DNA from 2 places in the Bradyrhizobium sp. CCGE-LA001 genome. Region 1 is predicted to be linked to the other one. Evidence: predicted binding sites of a transcription regulator. Region 1 holds the regulator's gene; the other holds the start of a gene.
The links. The regulator PhoB, encoded in region 1, activates phosphate uptake and scavenging genes when phosphate is short. The targets are predictions, from matches to a motif close to TGTCATNNANCTGTCAT.

Region 1 (14,996 bases):
GATGCCGATTCGCCGCGCATGCTCGGTGCCTTCAACGAGGCGACGCCGGACTGGCTGTCCTTCTTCATGTTCACCTATTTCACCGACCGCGACGGCAAGATGCAGCTGCACTCGCTTGCGCAGTCGGGCTTCGATCCCTTGTCGCGCACCTGCCGCTTCATGCTGACCGAAGAAGCGCACCACATGTTCGTCGGCGAGACCGGCATCACCCGCGTCGTGCAGCGCACCTGCGATGCCATGCGCGAAGCCGGCATCACCGATCCCACCGACATCGCCAAAGTCCGTGCGCTCGGAGTGATCGACCTTCCAACCATCCAGAAAAAGCTGAACCTGCACTACACCCTGTCGCTCGACCTGTTCGGCTCGGAGGTCTCCACCAACGCGGCCAACGCCTTCAATGCCGGCATCAAGGGCCGCTATCACGAGACCCAGATCGAGGACGATCACCAGCTCAAGAACGCCACCTATCCCGTGCTCAAGTTCATCAACGGCGAGATCAAGCTGGTGGACGAGCCGGCGCTGACCGCGCTCAACATGCGCCTGCGCGACGATTACAGCCAGGATTGCGTCAAGGGCATGCTGCGCTGGAACAAGGTGATCTCGACCGCGGGCTACGACTTCAAACTGACGCTGCCCAACGTCGCCTTCCATCGCCACATCGGCGAATTCAAAGACATCCACGCCACGCCCGACGGCATCTTGATCGACGAGGCCACCTGGGCCAAGCGCAAGGACGAATGGCTGCCCTCGACCAGCGACGGCGACTTCATCACGTCCCTGATGCAGCCCGTCACCGAAACCGGCAAGTTCGCGTCCTGGATCTCGCCGCCGAAGGTCGGCATCGACAACAAGCCCGGCGATTTCGAGTATGTGAAGATCGAGTCGTGAAGGAACTGGCGAATAGTGAATGGCGAGCAGCGAATCGAGCAAGAAGCACTATTCGCCATTCGCTACTCACTATTCGCCCCTTCAACTATCCCACCCGCTCCCCTTGATGCCCGGGTTCGCATAAACGATCCCGCCATCCACCGCGATAGTTGCGCCTACCACGTAATCGCCCGCACGCGAAGCCAGATAGATCGCGGCGCCAGCCATGTCCTCGTCGGTGCCGATGCGACCCACCGGCACGCGGGTCGCAACTTCGTCGGCATGATCGCGCGCGGCGCGGTTCATGTCCGACTTGAACGGGCCGGGCGCGATCGCCGTGACCACGATGTGGTCGGGGGTGAGCTTGACCGCCATGCGCCGCGTCAGGTGGATCAGCCCGGCCTTGCTCGCCGCATAGGAATAGGTCTCGCCGGGATTGACGAAGATGCCGTCGATCGAGGCGATGTTGATCACCTTGGCCGGCCGCTCCGCGCTCGCGGATGCGCGCAGCGTCGGCGCCAGTGCCTTGGTCAGGAAGAACGGCGCCTTCACGTTCAGGTTCATCACCTTGTCCCAGCCGCTTTCCGGAAACTCGTCGAAATCCGCGCCCCAGGCCGCGCCCGCATTGTTGACGAGGATGTCGAGCTTGGACTCGCGCTTGTTGTATTCGCTCGCCAGCAGCTCGGCGCCGGCAACCGTCGAGATGTCGATCGGCAGCGCGATGCATTCGCCGTCATATTGCGCGGTGAGCGCCTTGGCGGTCTCCTCGCAGGGGCCGGCCTTGCGCGCGGTGATGTAGACCTTTGCCGCGCCGGCGCTGAGAAAGCCCGCCGCGATCATCTTGCCGATGCCGCGCGAGCCGCCCGTCACGAGCGCAACGCGGCCTTTGAGCGAGAACAGGTCGTTGAACATGATGCCTCCCTTGGTTGGCGCCCGTTGTCTGCGGGGCGGGCAGGGGAGTCAATCGCGTCGTCGTCCTGGCGAAAGCCAGGGCAACGGCTAGGCCGCCGCAATCCGGCGAAAGCCGTTCCACATCGCGGTCGCGGCGCCCGAGGTCAGCACCGGCAGGATCCGCGCGTCCTGGTAGTTGCCGTTGAGCGAGACGCGCGGCAGCGCAGTCATGTGGCCGGCGTTCTCGGCGAACAGCATGCCGGGGCGCGTAGTCACCGCGGTCTTGAAGCCCGCTGCCGCAGCGAGCGCGAATTCGCGCTCGCCCGCCGCGTCGCGGTCGCCATAGGGATAGGCGAAATGCAGCACGGGCCGCTCCAATGCCTGCTCGATCCGGGCACGGCTCACCGCCATCTCCCGCGCGGCGATCTCTTCCGTCTGTTTGGCGAGATTGCTGTGGCTCACGGTATGGGCGCCGATCGTGACCAAGGGATCGGCGGCCAATGTCTTCACCTCGTCCCACGACAGGCAGAGGCTGCGGCACAGCGCTTCCATGTCGACGCCGTAATTCGTGCAGAGGGCTTCGATCTCGCGGTTGAGGTCGTGCTCGCCCGGCAACGCGCGCAGCCAGTCGTGCAGGCGGTCGAACGCCGCCTGCTTGGCGGCGGGTGTCGATGCATCGAGCCGCAGTGCGGAGTGGCCGATTTGCACGTCGATCTGGTCGGTCCTGGCGATCACCGCTTCCAGCGCGGTCCACCACAGACGTCCGGCGCCCTCGGCGAAGTCGCTCGCGACATAGACGGTCAAGGGCGCGTCAAATTCGCGCAGCACCGGCAGCGCATGCTCCAGATTGTCGCGATAGCCGTCATCGAGGGTGAAGGCGGCGAAGCGGCGTTCGAACCGGCCCTGCACCAGCCGCTCATGCAGCTCGTCCATGCTGACGATGTCGATGTCGCGCGAGCGCAAGTGGCAGAGCGTCGCGCGCAGGAAATCGGGGGTGACTTCGAGATGCCGGTTCGGCTGGAACGCAGCCTCGCGGGCGGGCCGCACGTGATGCAGCATGAAAATGGCGCCGACGCCCGATAGCAACGGGCGCAACAAATGGTGCGCCCCGCTGAAATAGAGCGCTTCCAGCCCGGCGCGGATGACGTTGTTGCGGAGTTGTTTCATTGCAGGCTGGCGGACCCCCGGGCATTCCACCCACAACTTACGGAAGGACCCTTGAAGAAAAAGTTATTCCGGTTGTCCACGCAGGCCCACCGGAAGGGTCCCATTTCCGGTTTGACAGCCTGCCAAGGGTTTGTTTTGTCTCCGGTTCCAGAGTTCGGGTCGTCGAATGCAGAAGCTTTTCAGGTGGGCCAGCAAATGGTGGCCAGGGCTGATTCCCCTGGCCGTGATGTGGGGATTTGCGGCCTGGAATAATACCTTGCCGGTCGAGGCGGACCTGTCGGCCCGCAGCGCGGCGGCGCTGAAGGATACCGTTCTGGACAAGACCCGGATCGCGGTCGATGGCCGCGATGTCAGCCTGGCCGCGGAGGCCTTCTCCGAGGAGGGGCGCCGCGACGCCGTGATGGCGGTGGAGACCGTCCCGGGCGTGCGGCTGGTGGATGACCGGACCCGACTTGTTCCCGAGGCCAAGCCCTTCGTCTGGAATGCCGAACGCGACGTGGTGCGGGTCACCCTCTCGGGTTCCGCGCCGCTGCCCTCGATGCGGGCGCGGCTGACCGAGGCGGCGCGCAAGGAGGTCGCCGGCGTCGAGGTCGCCGATCAGATGGGTCTGGCGCGGGGCGCGCCTCCGCGGTTCGAGGCCGCCGCGACGTTGCTGCTCGACCAGATCGGCAAGCTGAAGGACGGCAAGATCACGATCACGGACACCAAGGTCAATCTGTCGGGCATGGCGCGCGAGCTCGGCGGCCGTGAGGCGATTGCGGCCGCACTGAAGAACCTGCCTGAGGGTTTCTCGATTGCCGCCAACGACGTCAAGGCGCCGCCCTACATCTTCCAGGCCTACAAGGATCCGGTGGCCGCAACGGTGACGATGACCGGCTATGTCCCGGACAACGCTGTTCACGCCGCGATCGCAACCAGCGCCTCGCGAAAGTTCTTCAACGAGAAGGTCGTCGACAGCCTCAAGGCCAGCATCGGCGCGCCCGGCTCCTTCAACACCGCCGTGATCGCAGCGCTCGGTGCGCTGTCGCGGCTGTCCACCGGCACGCTCGTGGTGTCGGACCGCGAGGTGAAGCTGTCGGGCGATGCGCTCTATGAAGGCGCCGCCAACGACATCCGCGCCGGGCTCGGCAAGGATTTTCCGAAGAACTGGCAATACAAGCCGGAAATCACGGTGAAGCCTGCGGCCGGCCCCGTCGACGGCACCGTGTGCCAGCAATTGTTCTCGGACCTGCTGAATAAGGGCAAGATCCGCTTTGCGGCGAAACGCGCCGACATCGATCCGGATTCGGCCGGCATTCTCGATCACCTGATCGAGACGGCGCTGCGCTGCCCTAACGTCAATGTCGAGATCGCCGGGCATACCGATGCCGAGGGCGAGGACGGCTTCAACAGGGCTCTCTCGGAGAAGCGCGCCCAGGCGGTGATCGATTATCTGGTCAAGGCCGGGCTGCCCGCCAGCCGCTTCACGGCGGTTGGTCACGGCAGCACGCAGCCGCTCGCCGGCAACGACACCGACGAAGGCAAGGCGCAGAACCGCCGCATCGAATTCCTGGTGAGGTGATGATGCCCTATCTCGTCTCGTTCCACATGGGCTGGCTGATCGGCTCGCTGCTGCTGGGCTTTTGCATGGGCTGGATCTCGGTGGTTCAGCGCGGCAACGGCACCTCCAAGGTGACCGCACGCTGGCTCGCCGCGCTTGCCGCCGGTCTGGTCGCGGCTTCGCTCGCGCATGTCGTCCCTGGCCGCTTCGGCTATTGGCTCGACCTCGGCCTGATCATGTTCGCCTGCTATCTCGTCGGCTGTACCATCGGCGCATGGCTGCGCGACCGCGTGGTGTCGAGGAGCACCCCGCCGGCTGCCCTGTGAGCGGGGCGCGCGTCGGCCGCGGCCTTTCGGCGCATCGGAAACCCGTAAACGACCGGGCAATGCCCCTCTTTCAACAGGCAGGGGTGCCCCATAGATTGACGTCGACTTAAGCCGTGACGGAACATTGTCTGCGCGAAATCATCAAAACTTCATGGCGCCTGCGCAGGATTGCCAAGGAGATTCGCGTCACGCCTTGCCGCCGAAAGGGTCAAATCGTGCAACAGGAGCCAGAACCCTGCCTAAAATATTGAAGGCACGTGTTTTTGTTCGAATTGGCGAATTCCACTTCGCTCCAAAACGCGCTAGTGGAGGGGCAGGGGGCATGCGCGATACCGTAGCCGGCGGCAAGGGTTCGTTGAGTGCCTGTGCGTCGTCCGCCTGTCTGCCGGCCACCCTGGCCGCTGAAGCGTTGTTCGAGGTCTAGATGCTGGAAGCCATACGCAGGGCGATGACGTTTCTGCGCGAGAAGCAAGTCCTGCATAAGCTTGGAGTTGTGATCAGCGTCGCGGTCATCGGCATCGCTTGCTATGTGCTGTACCACATGCTGCGAGGCATCGATCGCAACGAGGTCGTCGAGGCGATCAAGAGCACCGAGCCGAGTCAGATTGCGATGGCGGCGCTGTTCGTCGCCGCGGGCTATTTCACCCTGACCTTCTACGACCTGTTCGCCACGCGCGCGATCGGCCACCCCCACGTTCCCTATCGCATCAATGCGCTCGCCGCCTTCACCAGTTATTCAATTGGCCACAATGTCGGCGCATCGGTCTTCACCGGCGGTGCGGTGCGCTACCGCATCTATTCGGCCTATGGGCTGAATGCGATCGACGTCGCCAAGATCTGTTTCCTCGCCGGCCTGACCTTCTGGCTCGGCAACGCCGCCGTGCTCGGCCTCGGCATCGCCTACCATCCGGAGGCCGCCGCCTCGATTGACCAGCTGCCGGCCTGGCTGAACCGGACGCTGGCGCTGATGATCATCGTGGCGCTGATCGCCTACGTGGTCTGGGTCTGGACCCAGCCGCGCGTGGTCGGCCGCGGGCCCTGGACCGTGGTGCTGCCGGGCGGCCCGCTGACGCTGCTCCAGATCGCCATCGGCATCGTCGATCTCGGCTTCTGCGCGCTCGCCATGTACGTGCTGGTCCCGGACGAGCCCAATGTCGGCTTCGTCGTGGTCGCGGTGATCTTCGTCTCGGCGACGCTGCTCGGTTTCGCCAGCCATTCGCCCGGAGGCCTTGGCGTGTTCGACGCCGCCATGCTGGTCGGCCTCTGGCAGATGGACCGGGAGGAGCTCCTGGGCGGGATGCTGCTGTTCCGCGTCCTCTATTATCTGGCCCCCTTCGTCATATCTGTAATCTTGCTGACGTTTCGCGAAGTTATGATCGGCGCACGTTCGAAGCGCTTGCAGCAGGCGGCGCTCAAGCTCGATCCCGGTCCGGCGCGTGAGGCCGCCTATGTGAGAGAGCGCAGCGACGGCGGCGCCTGACCGGCGCAAGCCCTGAAGGAGAAGCCCTCCCCGATGGCGATCGACGCCCCATCTTCTCCCAACGCCCAGCCCTGGTCCGATCGGTTGCGGCACTCCACCATCATCCTGATCGCCGCGGCGCTGGCGCTGTCGGTGGTGGTCTCGCTGGGCGAGTTGTCGGCGCTGCACGCCGCCCTCGTGTTCCTCTGCATCGCCGCGGCGGCGCTGATCCCCTGGCGTCTGCACGATCCCGCCGCATCGCGCGACGACGTCAGGCGCATCAACCCGGTCGAGAGTGCGGCGGTGGCTGCCGTCGTCGCCGGCATGCCGGATCCCGCAGTGCTGCTTGACCGCGCCGGCCGCGTCATCCATCTCAATGCCGCCGCCGCCCAGCTCGCGCCGGCGCTGCGCAGGAACGAGCTCGCCCAATTTGCGCTGCGCTCGCCGGAGATCATCACGGCCTTGCGCGAGGCGATCGCGACCACCGAGCCGCGGCGCGCGACCTATCTCGACCATGTCCCGGTCGATCGCTGGCTGGAGCTCATGATCACGCCGGTGCCGGTGCCGACCAGCTTCGGCGGCGCCGACAAATGCATGCTGATGACCTTCCACGACCAGACGCCGCTGCGGCGCGTCGAAGAGATGCGGGCCGATTTCGTCGCCAATGCCAGCCACGAGCTGCGCACTCCGCTCGCTGCCTTGTCCGGTTTCATCGACACCCTCCAGGGCCAGGCCAAGGACGATCCGAAGGCGCGCGAGCGCTTCCTGGGCATCATGCACAACCAGGCCACCCGCATGGCTCGCCTGATCGACGACCTGCTCTCGCTGTCGCGTGTCGAGCTCTCGGCCCATGTCCGTCCCGACACCCTGGTCGACCTGCTGCCGATCATCCGCCAGGTCGCCGACGGGCTCGAGCCGCTGGCGCGGGAACGCCAGGTCGAGGTCGAAACCCATCTGCCGGACGCCCCGGTGATGATCGCAGGCGACCGTGAGGAATTGCTCCGCCTGTTCGAGAACCTGATCGAGAACGCGCTCAAATACGGCGCCTCGGGCGGACGCGTCATCGTGTCGCTGACCTCGACATCGGCCACTGATGGAACTCAGGAAATCCGGGTCATGGTCCGCGATTTCGGCCCCGGCATCGCGCCCGAGCATCTGCCGCGGCTGACCGAGCGCTTCTATCGGGTCGATGTCGGCGACAGCCGCTCGCAAGGTGGAACCGGCCTCGGATTATCGCTGGTGAAACATATTCTTAACCGTCATCGCGGCCGCCTCCTGATCGAAAGCGTGCCCCGCCAGGGTGCCACTTTCACCGCCTGTTTTCCCCAGGCCAAGTCGCAGGCCGTGACCTGAAAATCAAGCGATTCCAGTTGCTTGAGGGTGTCATCCAGCTGTCACGAAACCTTCGTAAAAGCACAGCCGACCGCTCCTAAAGGGGCGGGCGTGGGGAGCGCGATCGGGCGCGGATGGCGCTTCGCTCCCCTGTATGGAGACCAGCATGAATTTCCTCAAAACTATCGTCGCTGCTGGCTTGGTCGCCGCATCGGCGACGGCAGCCTTTGCTGCCGACATCACCGGTGCCGGCGCGACGTTCCCGTTCCCGATCTATTCGAAGTGGGCTGACGCCTACAAGAAAGAGACCGGCAATGGTCTGAACTACCAGTCCATCGGCTCGGGTGGCGGCATCAAGCAGATCCAGGCCAAGACCGTGACCTTCGGCGCCAGCGACGCGCCGCTCAAGGCCGAGCAGCTCGAGAAGGACGGTCTCGTGCAGTGGCCGATGGTAATGGGCGCCATCGTTCCCGTCGTCAATCTCGAGGGCGTGAAGCCGGGCGAGCTGGTGTTCGACGGCGAGACGCTGGCCAGCATCTATCTCGGCAAGATCACCAAGTGGGACGACGCCGCCATCAAGAAGCTCAATCCGAACGTGAAGCTGCCGTCGGACGCCATCACCGTGGTTCGCCGCTCGGACGGTTCGGGCACCACCTTCAACTTCACCAACTACCTGTCCAAGGCCAGCGCGGACTGGAAGAGCAAGGTCGGCGAGGGCACAGCTGTCGAGTGGCCGGTCGGCGTCGGCGCCAAGGGCAACGAAGGCGTGTCGGGTAACATCAGCCAGACCAAGAACTCGATCGGCTATGTCGAGTACGCCTATGCCAAGCAGAACAAGCTGACCTACGCCGGTCTCGTCAACAAGGCCGGCAAGCCGGTGCAGCCGACCGTCGAAGCCTTCCAGGCGGCCGCCTCCAACGCCGACTGGTCCAAGGCCCCCGGCTACTACGTCATCCTGACCGACCAGCCCGGCGACAAGTCCTGGCCGATCACGGCGGCGACCTTCATCCTCATGCACAAGTCCGCCACCGACAAGGCTGCCTCGCAGGAGGCCATCAAGTTCTTCCGCTGGGCCTTCAAGAACGGCGGCAAGATGGCCGAGGACCTCGACTACATCCCGATGCCGGACAGCGTCGTCCAGCAGGTCGAGAAGACCTGGGCTGCCGAAATCAAGAGCTGAGGCTCTCCTCTCGCGTCCCGGAGGCGGCGGAGCCTGAAGTGCTGGGCCGCTGATCCGCAAGAACCAAGCCCCGGATGGGCTAGCGCCGCATCCGGGGCCCCGCACCAAAAACAAGCGTATACATAAACGGGTACAGGGGATCGGCGTGGCAGAGATGGCCGTTCAGAGCGATGTAATCGACGACGCCGGACCGTATGATCGCGCCAAGGCTTTGAGCGCGTTCAAGCTCGGCGACGTCACCTTCTACTGGATCACGCGGCTTTCCGCAATCTCGGTGCTGCTTATCCTCGGCGGCATCATCATGTCCTTAATTGTCGGAGCCTTCCCCGCGATCAAGGAATACGGCCTGCCGTTCCTGTGGACGCAGCGCTGGGCGCCGTCGGCCGATCCGCCCGTGCTCGGCGCGCTCGGGCCGATCTACGGCACGCTCGTCACCTCCTTCATCGCGATGCTGATCGCCATTCCGGTCGGTCTCGGCATTGCGATCTTCCTCACCGAGCTCTGCCCGCAATGGCTGCGCCGCCCGATCGGCATGGCGGTCGAGCTGCTCGCCGGCATTCCCTCGATCATCTACGGCATGTGGGGCTTCTTCGTGCTCGGCCCGTTCCTGGCCAACACGTTCCAGCCCTTCATGATCAGGGTCTTCGACGGCGTCCCCGTGCTGGGCGCTATCTTCGCAGGGCCTCCGTCCTACCTCAGCCTGTTCAACGCGGCGCTGATTCTCGCCATCATGGTGCTGCCCTTCATCACGTCGATCTCGGTCGACGTGTTCAAGACGGTGCCGCCGGTGCTCAAGGAAGCCGCCTACGGCGTCGGCTGCACCACTTGGGAAGTCGTCCGCAGCGTGGTGATCCCCTACACCCGCGTCGGCATCATCGGCGGCGTCATGCTGGCGCTCGGCCGCGCGCTGGGCGAGACCATGGCGGTGACCTTCATCATCGGCAATTCGTTCCGCATCTCCTCCTCGATCTTCGCGCCGGGCACCACGATCTCGGCGGCGATTGCTTCCGAGTTCGCCGAAAGCGACGGCCTGCACCAGTCCGGCCTGATCCTGCTCGGCCTCTTGCTGTTCGTGCTGACGTTCTTCGTGCTCGCGGCCGCCCGGTTGATGCTGCTGCGCCTGGAAACCAAGGCGGGGAAGTGAAGCCATGAACCCGATCTATTTACGCCGCCGCCGCTGGGACATCGTCATTCGCGGCCTCTGCATCGCAGCCGCAGCGTTCGGCGTCACCTGGCTCGCGCTGATCTTGGCAACACTGCTTTACAACGGCCTTGCCGGGCTCAACCTCCAGGTCTTCACCGAGAACACGCCGCCGCCCGGATCGAACGAGGGCGGTCTGCTCAACGCCATCGTCGGCTCGCTCATCATGACCGTGATCGGCGTCGGCATCGGCGCGCCGCTCGGCCTGTTCGCCGGCACCTATCTCGCCGAGTACGGCCGCAACGACAAGCTGACCTCGGTGATCCGCTTCATCAACGACATTCTCCTGTCGGCGCCCTCGATCATCATCGGCCTGTTCATCTACGGCGCGGTGGTGGTGCCGATGCGGGGCTTCTCGGCCATCGCCGGCGCGCTGGCGCTCGCCGTCATCGTGATCCCGGTCGTGGTGCGCACCACCGAAGACATGCTGCTGCTGGTGCCGAACCCGCTGCGCGAGGCGGCCTCCGCGCTCGGTCTGCCGCGGTCGCTGGTGATCAAGCGCATCGCCTATCGGGCCGCGCGCTCCGGCCTCATCACCGGCGTGCTGCTGGCGACTGCCCGCGTCGCGGGCGAGACCGCGCCGCTGCTGTTCACGGCGCTGTCGAACCAGTTCTTCAGCCTCGGCCTGAACAAGACGATGGCCAACCTGCCGGTGACCATCAACAACTTCGTGCAGAGCCCCTACGAATATTGGAAGCAACTCGCCTGGAGCGGCGCGCTGCTCATCACTCTGACTGTGCTTGCCCTGAACATTGGCGCGCGCATCCTTGGCGCCGAGAGGACTGCAAAATGAGCGAAATGTCTGTTTCCGTCAGTGCGCCGACCGTTCACCCCGGCTCGCAGCCGTTGCCCGAGGCGCCCGCCAAGGTCACCGCGCGCAACCTGAACTTCTATTACGGTGAGCACCACGCGCTGAAGAACATCAATCTGGCGCTCGGCACCAACCGCGTCACGGCGTTCATCGGCCCGTCGGGCTGCGGCAAGTCGACCCTGCTGCGCATCTTCAACCGGATGTACGATCTCTATCCGGGCCAGCGTGCCACCGGCCAGCTGTTGCTGGATCAGACCAACATCCTCGATCCTAAGCTCGACCTCAACCTGCTGCGCGCCCGCGTCGGCATGGTGTTCCAGAAGCCGACGCCGTTCCCGATGACGATCTACGAGAACATCGCCTTCGGCATCCGCCTCTACGAGAAGATCTCGAAATCCGAGATGGATGATCGGGTCGAGAAGGCGCTGCGCGGCGGCGCGTTGTGGAACGAGGTCAAGGACAAGCTCAACGCCTCCGGCCTGTCGCTCTCCGGCGGCCAGCAGCAGCGTCTCTGCATCGCGCGCACCGTCGCGGTGCGGCCCGAGGTGATCCTGTTCGACGAGCCCTGCTCGGCGCTCGATCCGATCTCGACCGCCAAGGTCGAGGAGCTGATCCAGGAACTGTCCGAAAATTACACGATCGCGATCGTCACCCATAACATGCAGCAGGCGGCCCGTGTCTCCGACAAGACCGCCTTCATGTATCTCGGCGAGCTGATCGAGTTCGACGACACCAGCAAGATCTTCACGTCGCCGAGCGACCGGCGCACGCAGGATTACATCACCGGCCGGTTCGGCTGAGGAGACGGGACATGGGTTCTGAACATACCGCAAAGGCCTTCGACACCGACCTCCAGGAGCTCACCCGCCTGGTCGCCGAGATGGGGGGCATCGCCGAGCGCATGATCGTCGACTCCGTCGACGCGCTGATCCGCCGCGACGTCGCACTCGGCCAGCGCGTCGTCACCATCGACGCCGAGCTCGACGCGCTGCAGAAGCGCATCGAGGAGCGCGCCGTGCTCACCATCGCCCGCCGCCAGCCGATGGCGGTCGACCTGCGCGAGATCGTCGGCGCCATGCGCGTCGCGACCGATCTGGAGCGCATCGGCGACCTCGCCAAGAACATGGGCAAACGCGTCGCCGCGCTGGATGCGGACTTCCATCCGCTGAAGCTGTTTCGCGGCCTCGAGCACATGACCGACCTCGTGCAGCAGCAGGTCAAGTCGGTGCTGGACGCCTATGCCGCGCATGACCTGCCGGCGGCGATGGCGGTGTGGAAGGGCGACGAGGAGGTCGACGCCATCTGCACCTCGCTGTTCCGCGAGCTCCTCACCTACATGATGGAGGATCCGCGCAACATCTCGTTCTGCATCCACCTGATGTTCTGCGCCAAGAACATCGAGCGGATCGGCGACCACGCCACCAACATCGCCGAGACCGTGTTCTACATGATCGAGGGTCAGGCGATGACCGACAAGCGGCCGAAGGGCGACATGACGACCTTCGCCACGACGGTCCCGAATACCTGACGACTTAAGGAGCGACGACCACATGGGCGCACGCATTATGGTGGTTGAAGACGAAGAAGCTCTCACCGAGCTTCTGCGCTACAACCTCGAAGGCGACGGCTATGACGTGGAGACGGTGATGCGCGGCGACGACGCCGACACTCGCCTCAAGGAACACATCCCCGATCTGATCGTGCTCGACTGGATGCTGCCGGGGCTGTCAGGCATCGAGCTGTGCCGGCGTCTGCGCACCCGTCCCGAGACCAAGCAGCTGCCGATCATCATGCTCACCGCGCGCGGCGAGGAGAGCGAGCGGGTGCGGGGTCTTGCGACCGGCGCCGACGATTACATCGTCAAGCCGTTCTCGGTGCCGGAGCTGCTGGCGCGGGTGAAGGGCCTTCTGCGGCGGGCAAGCCCGGAGCGGCTCGCCACTGTGCTGGCCTATGGCGACATCGAGCTCGACCGCGACAAGCGCCGCGTCGCGCGCTCGGGCCGGCCGATCGATCTCGGCCCGACCGAGTATCGCCTTCTGGAGTTCTTCCTGGAGCATCCGGGCCGCGTGTTCTCGCGCGAGCAACTGCTCGACAGCGTCTGGGGCCGCGACATCTACATCGACGAACGCACCGTCGACGTCCATATCGGCCGCCTGCGCAAGCTGCTCAATCTCGGCCGCGAGCAGGACCCGATCCGCACGGTCCGCGGTGCCGGCTATGCGCTCGACGATCGGTTTGCGAAGGCGGAGCAGACGTAAGGTTTTTGAGTTTGTTCGCTGGCAGCTGTGGCTACAATCTCAACTGTCGTCCCGGGGCGCGCGCAGCGCGAACCCGGGACCCATAAACACAAGACGTGGTTGGGCGACGACTCGGTGTGACCATCTCGCGCAACACTTGCGCCCTGAGGTTATGGATCCCCGCGTTCGCGGGGGTGACACCGAGCAATTGGAGCCGTCATCGCGCGACGGCTGCTGTCCTTGCAGTCAGTTAAACCCCGCTCACCGCGTGCTCGGCTTGGCCGGCGCGCGCCGACGATCCGCTGCGGGCTGATAGGCGACGCGCGAGTGCTGGGCGCAGTAGGGCAGGCCGGAGAGCGCCTTGCCGCCGCAGAAGAAGAAATCCGGGCTCGAGGGATCGCCGACCGGCCAGTGGCAGGTCGCCTCGTTCAATTCCAGCAGCGACAGCCGCTGGCTCATCGGCACCACGTTGTCGTAGGTGACGGGCTCTGCCTCGACCTCGACCTCGAAGGCCTGCGCCAGCGCGGTGTTGCCGCGTGAGATCGGACGGGTCACCCGCATCATGTGCTGCGCCGGACGCGCCTTGCGCGGCCGGGGCGCGGCCGAAGACGGACTCTTGGCGCGGCCGGACAGGCCGAGCCTGTGCACTTTGCCGATCACGGCATTGCGGGTCACATTGCCGAGCTCAGCCGCGATCTGGCTGGCCGAAAGTCCGGCCTCCCAGAGCTTTTTCAGCTGCTCGACGCGATCATCGGACCAGGTCAAAACCGTCATTGCACCCTTTCCCTCGCTGCGCGCCGCCATCCTGGGGCCTCGCAGCGAATGCCTAAGCCTTGAAAAAACCCGTGCCGCCAGAATCCCTTAAGGCTCGCCGGGCGCGCAACGAGCGCCCGAACGTTTACGCCGGTACATGAGGACTCTTGGGATCAGAACCGCTGCACGAGATGTCGTATCTGACAGTCCAAACGCTACAATATGGCGTGACTCCCGCGCAAGAGTCCGCCGACTCGCTTCCACATGTTCCGTGGTGAAAACCCCGCAAAATCGGCACCGCAAGACTACGGAATCAGCGTTTCGCGAGGCTTTCCGGGCGGCATTGACACCCGTCTTGCCAGGCATAAGATAGTGCCGCGTGCCGCCCTTAAAAGGCGGCACGTTTCGTTTTCCGGACCGGTCAATGGTGCGCTGCGCAAGGCATACCAGGCAGGTCTCAACATTCAAATGCAACATCCAAGTGATGGTCATGACCAACAGCGCCGCGCCGCATCTGCTTCCCGTTTTCGCCAGGGCCGACCTTGGTTTCGAGCGCGGCGAAGGCTGCTGGCTGATCGCGACCAATGGCGATCGCTATCTCGATTTCACCTCGGGTGTTGCGGTGAACGCGCTCGGCCATTGCCATCCGGCGCTGGTCAAGGCCTTGCAGGAGCAGTCGACGAAGCTCTGGCACATGTCGAACCTGTTCCAGAGCCCGGATGGCGAGAAGCTCGCCGTGCGCCTGTGCAACGAGAGCTTTGCGGACTTCGTGTTCTTCTGCAATTCCGGCGCCGAAGCGCTGGAGGGTGTGATCAAGCTGGTCCGCCACCATCACTTCTCCAAGGGCCATCCGGAACGCTATCGCATCATCACCTTCGAAGGCGCCTTCCACGGCCGCACGCTGGCGACGCTGGCCGCGACCGGATCTGCAAAATATCTCGAAGGTTTCGGCCCGCCGATGGACGGTTTCGACCAGGTCCCGCATGGTGACATCGACGCCGTGAAGAAGGCGATCGGTCCGCAGACCGCCGGCATCCTGATCGAGCCGATCCAGGGCGAGGGCGGCGTGCGTTCGTCGACGCCCGCCTTCCTCAAGGCGCTGCGCCAGCTCTGCGACGAGAAGGGTCTGCTGCTCGCTTTCGACGAAGTGCAGACCGGCATGGGGCGTACCGGCGATCTCTTCGCGCACCGGCGCACCGGCGTCACGCCTGACGTGATGTCGCTGGCCAAGG
Region 2 (14,996 bases), 3.4 Mb from region 1:
CCGAGCAGGTGCTGGAGACGCTCGACGGCAAGCGTCCGCCGCGCATCATCAATCCCGAAGTCTGGCCGCACTATGCAGAACGCTTCAAGCAGGCGTTCGGCGTGACGCCGGGGTAGGAGCTCGCGCCAAGCGTCCGGAATAACCGCCGGAAAGCTGCGCCGACCTTGATCCGCGTCAAAAACTCCCTCCCGCATCCGGCCTAAATGGGATTAGAGTGCCGCCGGGGCAGCAGGGAGGTCCCATGTCTACTTATGTCGTCAGGTTCATGAAGGACGTGCTCGGCCAGTACGGCCGGCACATCGAGGTGTGCCAGGGCACGCTCGAAATCGACGCCTGCGATGAGGACGAAGCCAAAGAGCGGGCCAAGGCGAAGTTTTGCAAGGATCAAGCCTTGCATCACTGGTCGCTGCATGCCGACCGCATCCAGGTCAGACCAGCTGACTTTCCATCGTAAGGCGTTATCGGGCGGGCGCCGTGACAGGCGGGGGCGCCGTCGTCCCCGCGCCGAGCGACCGTTGCACCATCACGGTATCGGACCAGCGGCCGTGGCGATAGGCGACACCGCAGAGCAGCCCGGCGCGCGCGAAGCCGAACTTCTCGTGCAGCGCCAGCGAGGGCGCGTTGTCGGCATCGATATAGCCGATCATCTGGCGAAAGCCGGCCGCCGCGCAGGCATCGATCAGGTCCTGGAGCAAAAGCCGCCCGACTCCGCGGCCGAGATGCTCGTGATGAACATAGATCGAGTGTTTCGCCGTGTAGCGGTAGGCCGGCCGCTTGCGGAATTGCACCGCATAGGCATAGCCCACGACCTCGCCGCGAAAGGTCGCGACCAGATGCGGTAGGCGGGTCTGCTTCAGGTTCTTGCGCCGGTCGCGCAGATCATCCGGCTCGGGTGCGCCGGTTCCCTCGACGTCGCGCGGCACGCCATTGCGGACGTGATGGCGGTAGATCGCCAGCATCGCCTCGACGTCGCCCTCGCGTGAGGGCCGCACCAAAACCCGTTCGTCACTCGCGCGCGCGGCTGCTTCGTTCATCGGCACCTACTCAGCAACGACGTAAGTATAGAGCCCGATGCGGCCGTTCGCATCGATCTCCTTGTAGACGCCCTGGATTTCCACATCGAAGCCCGGAAACGTGTTGAAGCAGGTCTCGAACATCTTGAGGTAATCGATCATGGGCTTGGCTCGTTCCGTCAGCCGCTCGCCGGGCACGATGGTGGCGATGCCGGGCGGATAGACCACGAACGGCGTGGTGGCGATGCGGCCCGCGATCGCCTCGATCGGCAGATAGTCGACGTCGTTGCGGAACAGATAGCGCGCGGCATCGCGCGGCGACATCGCGATTTCAGGCATGTGCTCGGGCATGAACTGCCGGGCCTGTAGCGCGCTGACGTCGGCGGCACGGAAGAAGCGGTGCATTTCGCCGCAGAGGTCGCGCAGCCGCGCGCCGGCGTAGCGCGCCTGCCGCCGCAGGTAGAACTCAGGGATGACGTCGGCCAGCAGCGCATTGTCGTCGTGCAGCTTCTTGAACGCGACAAGACCCGAGATCAGTGTGCCGGCCTTGCTCGCCTCGACGCCTGGCGTGAGCAGGAAGAGCATGGAGTTGAGATCGTTCTTCTCGGGAACGATGCGGTTTTCGCGTAAGTATTGCGCGACGACCGGCGCGGGGATGCCATGCTCGGCATAGGCGCCGGTGGTGCGGTCGAAGCCGGGCGTGAGCAGGGTCAGCTTGTTCGGGTCGGTCATGGCAAAGCCCTCAGTGAGGCCGGGGAAGCCATGCCAAGTGTCGTCGGGGGAGAGCTGCCACAGCGCGGGATTGGTGGCGAGCTCGTCGGTGGAGAGGGTCTCCCAGGCGACGTTGTGAGCGGCCCCGGGGCGGCCGACGTCGGGAATGGCGACGCGATCCGGCACGAATGGCTCGAAAAACCAGCGCCGCTCCGGATTTTGCTCCTTCTCTTCGAACTCCCGGCGCATCGCCCGCATCTTCTTGCGCAACTCGATGCCGAGCCGGATCGTGTCGTCCCACAGCACCTCGCCAGAGCGGCCCTTCATCATCTGCGCCCCGACATCCAATGACGCGAAGAGTGGATAGAACGGCGACGTGGAAGCGTGCTGCATGAAGCTCTCGTTGAAGCGGCGATGCTCGACGCGCCGCTTCTGGCCGCGGATGTGACGGTCCTTGATGTGGATCTGGGAGGCCTGCGAGAAGCTCGCGAGCTGCTTGTGCGTCGACTGGGTCGCGATGATGCCGGGTGCCTCCGGGGGAAGATTGGCCAGACTCATGGCGAAGCGGCCTGCATAGAGCGGATGGAATTTCATGAAGCCGGCCCAGGCTTCGTCGAACAGTATGTACTCGCAGAGATGGCCGACGCGCTTGAGGATCATCTCGGCGCTGTGGATCGTGCCGTCATAGGTGCATTGCTCGACGACCGCGACGCGGAACGGCCGTTCCTTGCGCCAGGCGTTCTTGTCCGTGACAAGCGGATGATTGCGGATCGCCTCGCGCAAAGTCTTCTCGTCGAGCAAGTCCCAGCGCATCGGACCGATCAGACCCCATGCGTTGCGGATGGTCGGCACGTAGATTGGCACGCCGCCATTGATCATCAGCGCGCCATGATGGGCGGCCTTGTGGTTGTTGCGGTCGAACAGCACGAGGTCGCCGTCGGTGACGAGCGCGCCGAGCGCGACCTTGTTCGAGGTCGAGGTGCCGTTGAGCACGAAATAGGTCTTTTCCGCACTGAAGATTTGCGCGGCCTCTTTCTGCGCCCTCAGCGCGGGGCCTTCGTGGGTGAGGAGGTCGCCAAGATCGAGCACGGAATTGTCGAGGTCGTCGCGGAACACGGACTCGCCGAGATGCTCGACGAAGACCCGGCCGATCGGGCTGCGGTTGTAGAACACGCCGCCATTGTGCCCCGGGCAGGTCCAGAGCTGATTGCCTTCCTCTGCATAATCGACCAGCGCGCCGAAGAACGGCGTCTTCAGAGTTTCGGCATATTGCTTCAGCCGGCTGATCAGGTTCTTGGCGATGAAGGTCGGGGTCTCCTCGGACAGGAAGACGTAACCGTCGATGAAATCGAGCACCTCGACCGGCAGATCCTCGAACCTTTTGCGGCGGATCAACAGGATGATCGGGAAATCGAGTCCACGACGCCGCATCAGATTGATCAGCGCCGAGGTCTTGCCTTCCAGGCCCTTCTTGCCCCAATCCACCACCATGCAGCCGATCGCGGCATCAGTCTGCACCGCCATCTCGGCATCCTCCAGCTTGCGGGCCCGGACCACCTCGAAGCCGGAGCGCTGGATCTCCTCGATGATCTGGTTGAAGCGGACGCCTTCGAGATCGTCGGCGTCGAACACAGGTGCGGCGAACAGGAAGTTGAAGCGCTTGAAGTAGTCCATGTCGGATCCCGAATGTGGCGGAGATACCAGCTCTCTGCACATTCGATGACAGTTGGATGACAGGAGCCGAGCGTTGCTAGAAGTTCGAAGGCTGGTGGCCTCAATCGAGCAGCTTGTCCAGCGTGATCGGGAAACGCCGGATACGCTTGCCGGTGGCATGATAGACCGCGTTCGCAATCGCCGCGGGCACGCCAACGATGCCGATTTCGCCGAGACCCTTGACGCCCAACCTGTTGATGTGGTCGTCGGGCTCGTCGACGAAAATCACGTCGATGTCGTGGACGTCGGCGTTCACGGGAATGTGGTATTCGGCGATATTCGCGTTCATGATGCGGCCGAAGCGGTGGTCCATCAACGTCTCCTCGTGCAGCGCCATCCCGATCCCCCAGACCACGCCGCCCATGATCTGACTGCGGCCGGTCTTGGTGTTCAGGATGCGCCCGGCCGCGATCGCGCTCACAACTCGCGTGACGCGGATGACGCCGAGCTCTTCATCCACCTTGACCTCGGCGAAGACGGCAGAATGCGTGTTGCGCGCGTGCGACTTGTCCTCGGCGAACTCGTTCAGCTTCTCCTTCTCGATCCGTTCGACCTGGCCATGACGCATCGCATCGGCGATCGAAACGGCGCGGCTCCTGTCGGCGGCCTTGGCGACCGTGCCGTCGAGGAGAATGATGTCGGGCGCATCGACGCCGGCGAGTGGCGAGGCAGGCATCGCCTTGGCGTATCGTGCGAGCTCGCGGCGAATCTCTTCGGCTGCGCCCAGCACGGCATGCGCACTCGAGGCGGCCATCCATGAGCCGCCTTCCACGGGTGCCTGCGGGAGGGTCGAGTCCGCGAGCTTGACGCTGATGTTCTCGATCGGCAGGCCGAGGGCATCGGCCGCGACCTGCGCCACGATGGTATAAGTGCCGGTGCCGATATCGGACGCGGCGCAGGAGACCTCGGCATGGCCGTTGGCCGTCAGCACGATGCGGACGGCGACCGGCATCTGCAGCGCCTCCCACACGCCCGTTGCCATGCCCCAGCCGACGAGTTCCTTGCCGTCGCGCATCGAGCGGAGTGCGGGATTGCGGCGGCTCCAGCCGAAAGCTTCCGCGCCGCGGGCGTAACATTCGCGCAACTGCTTGCTGGTGTAGGGCAGGCCTCCGGTCTGGTCGCGATCCGAGTAGCACCTCAGACGCAGTTCGATCGGGTCGAGCCTGAGCGCGACGGCCAGTTCGTCCATGGCACATTCGAGCGCGCAGACGCCCGTTGCGGCTCCCGGCGCGCGCATGTCGCAGGGGGTCGCGACGTCGAGGTCGACCAGCTTGTGGGAATGGTGGCTGTTGGGGCTCTTGTAGAGCTGCTCGGCCCAGCCGGTGTCGTTGCGCGAGAAATCCTCGTAGCGGGAGGTCACGGCAATCGCTTCATGAGTGACCGCATCGAGCGTGCCATCAGGCTTGGCACCGAGCGCAACGCGCTCGATGGTCATGGGACGAAAGCCGAGGCCGTACATCTGCCGTCGCGTCAGCACGACGCGGACAGATCGCTTCAGTGCGAGAGCGGCAAGCGTTGCCAGCACTACCTGGTGCTGCGGCCGCAAGCCGGAGCCGAAGGCGCCGCCGACATAGGGCGAGATCACGCGGATGTCGTCCGGCTTCTTGCCGAAAACGCTGCAAAGAAACTTCTGCACGTTCTGAACGCCCTGCGTCTTGTCGTAGACCGTGAGCCTACCGCCGCCGTCCCAGACCGCCGTCGTCGCATAGAGCTCCATCGGATTGTGATGCTCGCTGGGAATGACGTAGTCCGCCTCGTGGCGAACGGCCGCCCGCGCTAGCGCTGTTGTCGCGTCACCACGCGGCTTGTGCGGCTGATCCACTTTGGCGGCCTTGCCGCGTTCGGATTCGAGATCGGTCGCAAACGGCTCCTGCTCATATTCGACGTGAACGCGGGTTGCGGCGAACTTGGCGGTCTCCCAATCCTCGGCGACGACGAGTGCGATGGGCTGGCCGTTGAACTTGATCCTGTCGTCGTACAGCGGGCGGAAAGGCGAGCCCTTCTCCGGCGCCACCTCGTCCTTCCAGGCTTCGTCCTTGTCGGCGAGAGGCGGGCGATGCGCATGGGTGAGCACGTCGACTACGCCCTTCACCTTCAGCGCCTCGCTGGTATCCAGGCGAGCGATGCGCCCGCGCGGAATGGTGGCTTCGACCACGAAGCCATGAAGGAGGCCGTCTGTTGCGAATTCGCCGGCATATTTGGCGGCTCCGGTGACCTTGGCCCGGCCGTCGACGCGCGACGTTGGTGTTCCGACATAGGCGTTCATCGGACCCTCATGCGATCTTCTTGTGAGCTTGTGATTGCGGCGTTGCGCTCGTGGCCTGCATCAGCGTACGCACGACGGCTCGGCGCGCCAGCTCGATCTTGAATCCATTGTGCGAACGAGCGGTTGCTCCCTGCAGCAGCAGGTCGGCAGCGCGCCCGAAATGATCCGGAGTTGCCGCCTGGCCCCGCAACGCCGCTTCGGCCTCGAGGCTTCGCCAGGGCTTGTGAGCCACGCCGCCGAGGGCAAGCCGCGCTTCGCTGATCGCGTTGCCCTCCACTTCGAGCGCGGCCGCGACCGAGACCAGGGCGAAAGCGTAGGACAGCCGGTCGCGGATCTTCAGATAACTGTAGTTCCGGGCAAAGCTGTGCGGCGGCAGCTCGATTGCGGTGATGATCTCACCCCTGCCGAGAATCGTATCGAGATGAGGCTTGTCGTCCGGAAGCCGATGGAAATCCGTCAGAGCAACGGTGCGCGCACCAGTGGGTCCTGCGGTGTGCACGAGCGCACCGAGCGCGGCCAGCGCGACGCTCATGTCGGATGGATTGGTCGCGATGCAGGACTTGCTGGTGCCGAGGATGGCGTGGTTACGGTTGAGGCCGTCGAGCGCTGAGCAGCCTGTGCCGGGACTTCGCTTGTTGCACGGCGTCGTGGTGTCATAGAAATAGGCGCAGCGTGTTCGCTGCATCAGATTGCCGCCGACCGATGCCATGTTGCGCAGTTGCGCGGAGGCGCCGGCCAGGATCGCGCTGGCGAGCAGGGGATAGCGCTGTTCGATCAGCGGATGGTAGGCGAGGTCCGAATTCGGCACCAGGGCGCCGATGCGCAGGCCGCCGTCGGCGGTCTCCTCGATCTCGCGAAGCGGCAAGCGAGAAATGTCGATCAGCCGGGAGGGCCGTTCGACATTCTCCTTCATGAGGTCGATCAGGTTGGTGCCGCCGGCAATCAGCTTCGCGCCGGGATCGGCGGCGAGCAGGCGAATGGCGTGGGCAATATCGCTCGCGCGGGAATACTGGAAGTTGTTCATGATCGGCTCATTGCCTGCTCGATTGCCGCCACGATGTTGGGGTAGGCGCCGCAGCGGCAGAGATTTCCGCTCATCAGTTCTCTGATCTCGTCGGCATTCCGCGCACGGCCCTCGGCCAACAGGCCCGCGGCGGAGCAAATCTGCCCCGGCGTGCAATAGCCGCATTGGAATGCGTCGTGATCGATGAAGGCCTGTTGCAGCGGGTGAAGCGCGCCATCCTTGGCGAGGCCTTCGATGGTCGTGATCTCGGCGCCATCCTTCATGACCGCGAGCGTCAGGCACGAATTGACGCGCCGACCGTCGACCAGCACGGTGCAGGCGCCGCATTGGCCGTGATCGCAGCCTTTCTTGGTGCCCGTCAGCGCAAGATGATCGCGCAATGCGTCCAGCAGTGTGGTCCAGGGTATGAGATCGAGCGTATGGTCAACGCCATTGATGACGAGATGAACCGGAATGCGTTCGGGAATGTCGTGCGCGACATCGCTCATGTCCTGCTCCCTGCGCCGGCGACCGAGCCGTGACGTCAGCCATGCTGACGCGGAGGCACGTCGCCTCCGCCCCGCCAAAGGCGTCCAACGGACAACCGGCTGCTTGGTTCCCTGCCGAATTATGGCGCCCGCGACACGGCGGTCAGCGTTTCGCCTCGCCGAACACCACGGTCGGCACGGCGCGGTTGACGATCTCGCGCAGCGCGAAGCTGGACTGCACCCGGGCGACGCGTGGCAGCCGCGACAACTCGGTGCGGTGGATGCGCTCGAAATCCTGGATGTCGCGGGCAAGCACGATCAGGATGTAGTCGTCGGTCCCCGACATCAGGAAACAGCGCACGACGGAGGGGCATTTCACCACCTCCGCCTCGAACGCCTTCAACGCGTCGTCGCTCTGGCTCTCCAGCGCGATGCGGACCAGCACCGTCGTCGTGAGGCCGAACTGCGCCAGATCGAGCGCGGCATGATAGGCCTGAATATAGCCGTCATCTTCCAACGCCTTCTGCCGCCGCGCCATCGCCGTGCTCGACAGGCCGATCTTGTGGGCGAGTTCGGTGTGGCTCGCCCGCGCATTGGTCGTGAGTTCCGCAAGGATGGCGAGATCTTTCCGGTCGAGGGCCAAGGTGTTGTTTCCAGCGCTAAAGGGCATTTTCGCGCCGGAAACCGGCGCGGACCTTTCGAGCCTAGCGGATATTTGCACGAAACCAAACTACCGGCACCGCTACGATGATGAGCGGAATCAATGCTTGAGGAGGAGCTGAAGATGCGCGTCGGTGTCCCCAAAGAGATCAAGGTGCAGGAATATCGCGTCGGGCTCACTCCGGGCGCGGTCCGTGAATATGTCGCGGCCGGGCACCAAGTGATGGTCGAGACCGGCGCCGGCAGCGGCATCGGCGCCTCCGACGAGGTCTATCGGCGGGCAGGGGCCGCGATCGCCGAAAGCGCCCGGGACGTCTTCGCCAAGTCCGAGATGATCGTGAAGGTGAAGGAGCCGCAGAAAAGCGAATGGGCTCAACTGGGCGAAAACCAGATCCTGTTCACTTATCTCCATCTTGCGCCGGATCCGGAGCAGGCGAAGGGCCTGCTTGCCTCCGGGTGCACCGCGATCGCCTACGAGACCGTCACGGACGCGAGCGGTCACCTCCCGCTGCTCGCGCCGATGAGCGAAGTCGCCGGCCGCCTTGCGATCGAGGCCGCCGGCGCCGCGCTCAGGCGATCGGCGGGCGGCCGAGGGCTGCTGCTCGGCGGAGTGCCGGGCGTGCAGCCGGCGCGGCTGGTCGTGCTCGGCGGCGGCGTGGTGGGAACGCAGGCGGCGCGCATGGCCGCAGGCCTCGGCGCTGAAGTCACGGTGATCGATCGCTCGATTCCACGTCTGCGCCAGCTGGACGATCTCTTTGTCGGAAGGGTGCGCACCCGCTTCTCGACGATCGAGTCGGTCGAGGAGGAGGTGTTCGCCGCCGACGTCGTGATCGGCGCTGTGCTGGTGCCGGGCGCGAGCGCCCCGAGGCTGGTCACGCGCGCGATGTTGAAGTCGATGCGGCCGGGCGCGGTGCTGGTCGACGTCGCCATCGACCAGGGCGGCTGCTTCGAGACCTCGCATCCGACCACGCACACCGAACCGACCTATGAGGTCGAAGGCATCGTGCATTATTGCGTCGCCAATATGCCTGGCGCGGTGCCGGTGACGTCGAGCCAAGCGCTCAACAACGCGACGCTGCCGTTCGGCCTGATGCTGGCGAACAAGGGCTTTGCCGCGGTGCTGGAGAATCCTCACTTGCGCAACGGGCTCAACGTGCATCGCGGCCGGATCACGAACAAGGCGGTGGCGGAAAGCCTGGGCCTGGAGTTCGCTCCGGTGGAGAGCGGGCTGGCGGCCTAGCGCTTATGCCGGCTTGCGATGACGACTGCCGAGCGCGGCCTCGATCGTCTCAGGTCTCTCGATCCGCTCGATCAGCATGTCGATGCGATCGCCGCCCCAGAACAGCTCGCCGTTGAACACCATGGTGGGCACGCCGAACACGCCGAGCGCTTCGGCATCAAAGATGATGCGGTCATGTTCGGCGCGTGCAGGGCCGTGCACGTAGGCCTCGAACTCGCTGGCCGAGCCGCCGCATGATGTGATGACATCCGTGATTGCGGCGAGATCGTCGATCTCCAGCTCATGGCTCCAGAATTTTCGGAATACCGTGTCATGGTAGGGGCGGAAGAAGCCATGCCGTTGTGCGAACAGCATGCCGACGCTGGAATAGAAGGCGTCGTAGATCCGTCGCGGCCCTTTCATGATGAGCCCCTGCGCATTGGCATGGCGGCGCGCGTCCATATAGGCGTAGCGCACTTTGCGCCAGAAATGCGGTGTGCGCTCCTCAACCGTCCCCATGAATTCCGCGACACGCAGCGTGTAAGGCAGCCATTCGATCTCGACGCCGTGTGTCTCTTCGAGCGTGAACAGACGCTTATTCGCGACGAATGCGTAGGGGCTCTTGTAGTCGGTGTAGACGCGCACGATTGGCTTGGGCACGGTCGGCTCCCTTTGGACGTGTGGCACTCCTTGGCGGGCGGGAAGTTAACTCGCGAATTCCGTCATTGCGAGCGCAGCGAAGCAATCCAGCGTCTCACTGCGGAAAGATTCAGGATTGCTTCGCCGCGCTCGCAATGACGATGTGGCAAGAGGTTACCCCTTCGTAAGCCGGTACTGCCCCATATCCGGATCATGCGTCATGCGCCAGTAATCCACGAACCGCCACGGCATCGCCGAAAACACCCGGCCGCTCGCATTGCGGTAGTAGGTGCTCATGCCCGGGTGGGTCCAGATCATCGCCTCGTGCTCGGCATCGACCTTGCGGACGTAATCATCGAGCACGTCCTGACGGACGTCGATGGCGGCGACGTCGTGCTCGATCATGTCGGCGAGGCAAGCCGAGATGTAGCGGCTCTGGCACTCCGACTGGAAGATGACGCTGCCGCCATGGGCAGGGCCTGAATTCGGCCCGAGCATGCAGAAGAAGTTCGGAAAGCCCGGCACGGTGAGGCCGAGATACGCAGTTGGATTGTCGTTGGCCCAAGCCTCACGCAAATCCTTGTCGTCGCGGCCACGGATGTTCAGGCGCGCTGCCATCTCCGTGACCTTGAAGCCGGTTGCGACCACGATGATATCGGCGGGCCGGTGCTTGCCGTCGGCGGTGACGATGCCGCTCTCGTCGAAATGATCGATCGCATCGGTGACCAATTCGACATTTTGTCGGGTCAGCGTCTTGAACCAGTTGTTGTCGAGCAGGATGCGCTTGCCGTAGGGCGGATAGGTCGGCACGCATTTTTCGATCAGATCGGGCCGATCCTTCAGCTCGGACAGGATGAAATCGGTCAGTTCCTGCCGATGCCGGTCATTGCCCTTGTTGACGGCGCGCTCCGGATGCGGCCAGGCCGGATCCTTGCGGAGGAAAGGCAGGAGGCCGTCGCCGTAGCGCCAGAACATGTTGAAGCGATACCACTGCACATAAAACGGCAGATGCGCCAGCAGCCAGCGCGCGCCCTCGCTGATCGGATCGGCGTAGCCCTTCACCGGCCGCGCCCATTGCGCGCTGCGCTGGTAGACGGTGACGGAGGCCACGCGGCAGGCGATCGAGGGCACCAGCTGCATCGATGTTGCGCCGGTGCCGATCACGGCGACATGCTTGCCGTCGAGATTGATCTCGTCGGACCATAGTGCCGAGTGCAGGATCGTGCCCTTGAAGTCTTCCTCGCCTTTGAAATGGGCGCGCGAGGGATCGTTGAGCTGGCCGATGGCCGAGACCAGCGCAGTGGATTCGAAAATCTCCTCGCCATCCTTTGTCTTGAGGGTGGAGATCCAGCGCCGCTTGGCTTCGTCCCAGCGCGACGAGGTCAATTCTGTGTTGATCCGCAAATGCTTGCGGATGCCGTATTCCTCCGCGACCTTCTGGAGATAGCCGAGCAGCTCCTCGCGCTGGCAGAAATAGCGCGTCCATGCGTTGCCCGAGCCGAACGAGTAGGAATAGGAATGGTTCGGCGTGTCGACGCCACAGCCGGGATAGCGATTGATCCACCAGGTGCCGCCGAGCTCGGCGTTCTTCTCGACGATGGTGTAGGGAATTCCGAGATGGCCGAGCGCCACGCCGAGCGCGATGGCACAGACGCCGGCGCCGACGATCAGCACATGCTGGTCGGCAAGCTTGTCGTCTGCTGGACGCTCGGTCCATCGCGCCTGGCGCGGCACGAAACCCATTTCCTCGCGCATCAGGGGGGCATATTCCGGCGCGACGTTCTCGCCGAGACACGCGCGCATCATCTTCAGCAGCAGCTCGTCGCCGGGATCGGCGATGACGGGTTTTGGCGTGCCATTGGTGAAGAGTTCGACGACGGCGGCGCGGATCTCGTCCTGGATGTCTCTGGGCACGCCGGCCTCGGGATCGGGAATGAGGCGAATGTCGCGCTTGGGGAGGTAGGGCGGCGCGAGCCACTTCTCGTCACCGGTCATGTGCACCAGCACCATCAGCAGACAGCGGATGTCTCCTTCGGCGATCGTGGAGGCGAGATCGAGCGGCTTGTGTGGAGATGCGATGTTCATGGCGTGTCCTGATCTCCGGATGCAGTGAAGAGGCCGCGCGTCATCAGCTTGCGATAGGCAGAGATGACGTGATCGGGCACGACGGTGACGACGCCTTCCGAATAGGAGTAGCGTCGGCTGAGATAGCCGCGCGAGCCCATCAGCATGTGAACGATCGCCTCGAATTCCTCGTCGCTGTAGTCCTCTATGGCGCCGGCAAGGCGAGCCCGGCGCAGGATGCGGACATAGGCGGTCGCGATGTTGTCGAGATGCTTCTGATAGCCGATGGGTGCGAAGAACTCGGCTTCGTTGAGGATGCGCAGGAATTCCGGGACCTCGCGTATGAAATCGAAGAAGGCGGAGAAGCGCGCGATCTCCTGCCGGGCCGCATCCGCGGTGCCGGTGCGGGCGCGGATGAACTCGACCATGTCGAGACCGATCTTGGGCAGGAGCTGATCGAGCAGCTCCTGCCGGTTTTCGAAATGATTGTAGAAGGTGCCCTGCGCGACGCCGGCTTCCTCGGTGATGCGCGCGACCGAGGCTTCGGCATAGCCATGCTTGCCGACCACCTTGGTGGCGGCCTCGAAGATCTTCTGCTTGGTCCAGGCGTTGCGCTCGACACGGTTGAGCTTTGTGACCTTGGCGTTCACTTGCGTCATTCAGAGGTCTCCAGCTCGGCGCGCAACAGGCGCTTCAGGATCTTGCCACTGGGATTGCGGGGAAGGCTGTCACGGATAATCAGCTGCTTCGGCACCTTGAAGCTCGCCAGCCGCGTGCGGCAGTGCTCGGTGAGGGCAGCAAGGTCGAGGCTGGCGCCTTCGGCGAGCACGACGATGGCCACCGGCCGCTCGCCCCAGCGCGGATCGCGCAGGCCGATCACGGCGACCTCGCGCACGTCAGGTAGATCGTAGATGACGCGCTCGACCTCGGAGGACGCGATGTTCTCTCCGCCGGAGATAATCATGTCCTTCTTGCGGTCGGTCAAATACAGAAAGCCATCTTCGTCGAGATAGCCGACATCGCCGCTGCGGAACCAGTTGCCGAAGAAGGCGGAGGCCGTCTTCTCCGGATCCTTCCAATAGCCGCGCGTGATCTTGGGGCCGCGCAGGCAGATCTCGCCATTGACGTTCGGCGGCAGCGTCTTGCCGTCCTCATCACGGATATCGATCTCGACATGGGCGATGGCGCGCCCGGTCGAGCCGATCTTCTCGATCTCGCGGCCTTTCTCCATGAAGGTGTCGCCACCGACAGTCTCCGTGAGGCCATAGGCGTCGATATAGCGCGCATTGCGGAAATATTCGGAGAAGGCGCGGATGCGCAGCTCCGGCGTCTTCTCGCCGCCGCCGATTGCCCACTTCAGGCTGGAAACGTCGTAGCGGTCGCGCGTCGGGCAGGTCAGCATCGCGGTGGTCATCACGGGCGCGAACCAGGCGGCATTCAGCTTGTCTTCGGCGATCGCCGCCAGCGCCGCCTCTGGCTCGAAATTGCGTTCGATGCGGATGAAGCCGCCATGCCAGAGCACAGCGATTCCGGGCAGATCGAGCGCGCCGACGTGAAAGAGCGGGCCGAGGACGAGAAGGCGCGTGTCCGCACCGAGACCGAGCGCGATGGTCTGATCGGCCGACTTCCAGTAGAAATTGTCGTAAGTGAGCATCACGCCCTTGGGGCGGTCGGTCGTGCCCGAGGTGTACATCAGCCGCATCAGGTCGGATGGCTGGCGCACATGCATGGGCGCGTGCAGCGTATCGCCGGCAAGATGGGTGATGCTTTGTTGCGCAGCTTCATTCACCACGATGGTCTTCGCGCCCGCTGCATTCGCCGCGAGTTCTTCATCGGCAATCAACATCCGCGCGCCGGCATTGCCGGCGATGTAGCTGACCTCGTCGCGCGAGAGCCGGAAATTGACCGGCAGGAACACCGCGCCGAGATGGCTGGTCGCGAACACGAGCTCCAGGAACGCCGCGCTGTTCTTCATCAGCACTGCGACGACGTCGCCTGGGCCGATGCCATGCGCGGCGAGCCAGCCTGCGACTTGGCGAACGCGCGCATGGAAGACCGCGTAGGAAATCTCCTCGCCGCGATATTTCAGCGCAGGCCGGTCCGGCGTACGCCGTGCATGAAAGGCGATGAAGCTCGAGAGGTTGATCATAGCGCTTGTTTTGAGCCGATTGGCGGCTTCGCGTCTCCCTTGATGAATTCTGACTCGTAATTCATCTTTGGCTTGACGTCACCCCCTTTGCTCTGAAATCCTTGGAGACACGGAGACGGACGATCTCCGGCAGGGATCAGGAACGCCGACCCACAAGAGGGAGGGGAAAATGACGAGAACCCGCACGCCGGGCATCAGCCGCCGTTCAACATTGGCGTTGATGGGCGCCGGTGCGATGACGTTTGCCGCGCCATGGGTGGCACGGGCGCAGGCCAAGACGATCAAGATCGGCATGCCGACGATTTTGTCGGGGCGCGTTGCGCAACTCGGCACGTCCTCGCGTAATGCCGTGATGCTCGAGGTCGAGAAGGTCAACGCCGCCGGCGGTCTTGCAGGCCGGCAGATCGAGATGGTGATCCGCGACTCCAAGGGCCAGCCGCAGGAGGCCGCCCGCGTCGCGCGCGAACTCGTCAACACCGACGGCTGCGAGCTGCTGCTCGACGGCGAAGCGTCCTCCGGATCCTTCGCAGTGCATGAAGTTGCGCGCGATCTCGGCGTGCTCTGCATCCACACCTGCTCGGAAGCCTCCTCGCTGACCGCCGATCCGAAGCAGCACATCCCGAATGCGTTCCGCTGCGTGCGGCAGGGCATCCACGATTCCATCGTCGGCGGCAGCTACGCCGCCTCGATCGCCAAGGCCAAGGGCTTGAAGAAGTGGGCGACCTGTTCGCCGGACTATGCCTATGGCCGCGACACCACCGGCGAGTTCACACTGTATCTGAAGCGCTTCGCGCCCGACGTCGAAATCATCAGCGAGTCCTGGCCAAAGCTGTTCCAGGCTGATTACACCGAGGTGGTGACGAAGATTCTTCAGGCCAAGCCGCAGGCGCTGTACTCCTGTCTGTGGGGCGGCGATCTCACCTCCTACATCGACCAGGCCAACATCTACGCGATGTTCAGCCAGATGGAGGTGTTCGCGGTCAACATGGCCGACTACACCGCGCTCACCGTGGTGAAGAATTTGCCCAAGGGCATCCACTCCGGCAATCGGTACATCAAGACCTTTCCGAC

Region 2: a site for PhoB is predicted at 3,444-3,460, ahead of BCCGELA001_RS14350 (Orn/Lys/Arg decarboxylase N-terminal domain-containing protein). Genes of this name have one in related genera too.

Annotation. Positions count from the first base shown of each region.
Region 1 is NZ_CP013949.1:7,550,199-7,565,194, reverse strand. It holds gene boxB (benzoyl-CoA 2,3-epoxidase subunit BoxB) at 1-888, shown strand, start outside; gene BCCGELA001_RS34385 (SDR family oxidoreductase) at 970-1,779, opposite strand; gene BCCGELA001_RS34380 (polysaccharide deacetylase family protein) at 1,867-2,925, opposite strand; gene BCCGELA001_RS34375 (OmpA family protein) at 3,092-4,486, shown strand; gene BCCGELA001_RS34370 (hypothetical protein) at 4,489-4,791, shown strand; gene BCCGELA001_RS34365 (lysylphosphatidylglycerol synthase domain-containing protein) at 5,216-6,271, shown strand; gene BCCGELA001_RS34360 (ATP-binding protein) at 6,305-7,603, shown strand; gene pstS (phosphate ABC transporter substrate-binding protein PstS) at 7,749-8,762, shown strand; gene pstC (phosphate ABC transporter permease subunit PstC) at 8,917-9,906, shown strand; gene pstA (phosphate ABC transporter permease PstA) at 9,911-10,756, shown strand; gene pstB (phosphate ABC transporter ATP-binding protein PstB) at 10,753-11,574, shown strand; gene phoU (phosphate signaling complex protein PhoU) at 11,586-12,302, shown strand; gene phoB (phosphate regulon transcriptional regulator PhoB) at 12,325-13,032, shown strand; gene BCCGELA001_RS34325 (GcrA family cell cycle regulator) at 13,273-13,785, opposite strand; gene BCCGELA001_RS34320 (aspartate aminotransferase family protein) at 14,255-14,996, shown strand, end outside.
Region 2 is NZ_CP013949.1:3,090,056-3,105,051, forward strand. It holds gene BCCGELA001_RS14335 (hydroxyacid dehydrogenase) at 1-116, shown strand, start outside; gene BCCGELA001_RS38140 (hypothetical protein) at 242-454, shown strand; gene BCCGELA001_RS14345 (GNAT family N-acetyltransferase) at 459-1,034, opposite strand; gene BCCGELA001_RS14350 (Orn/Lys/Arg decarboxylase N-terminal domain-containing protein) at 1,041-3,398, opposite strand; gene BCCGELA001_RS14355 (xanthine dehydrogenase family protein molybdopterin-binding subunit) at 3,499-5,703, opposite strand; gene BCCGELA001_RS14360 (FAD binding domain-containing protein) at 5,711-6,727, opposite strand; gene BCCGELA001_RS14365 ((2Fe-2S)-binding protein) at 6,724-7,215, opposite strand; gene BCCGELA001_RS14370 (Lrp/AsnC family transcriptional regulator) at 7,358-7,837, opposite strand; gene ald (alanine dehydrogenase) at 7,979-9,094, shown strand; gene BCCGELA001_RS14380 (2-hydroxychromene-2-carboxylate isomerase) at 9,098-9,733, opposite strand; gene BCCGELA001_RS14385 (flavin-containing monooxygenase) at 9,887-11,797, opposite strand; gene BCCGELA001_RS14390 (TetR/AcrR family transcriptional regulator) at 11,794-12,435, opposite strand; gene BCCGELA001_RS14395 (AMP-binding protein) at 12,432-13,925, opposite strand; gene BCCGELA001_RS14400 (ABC transporter substrate-binding protein) at 14,095-14,996, shown strand, end outside.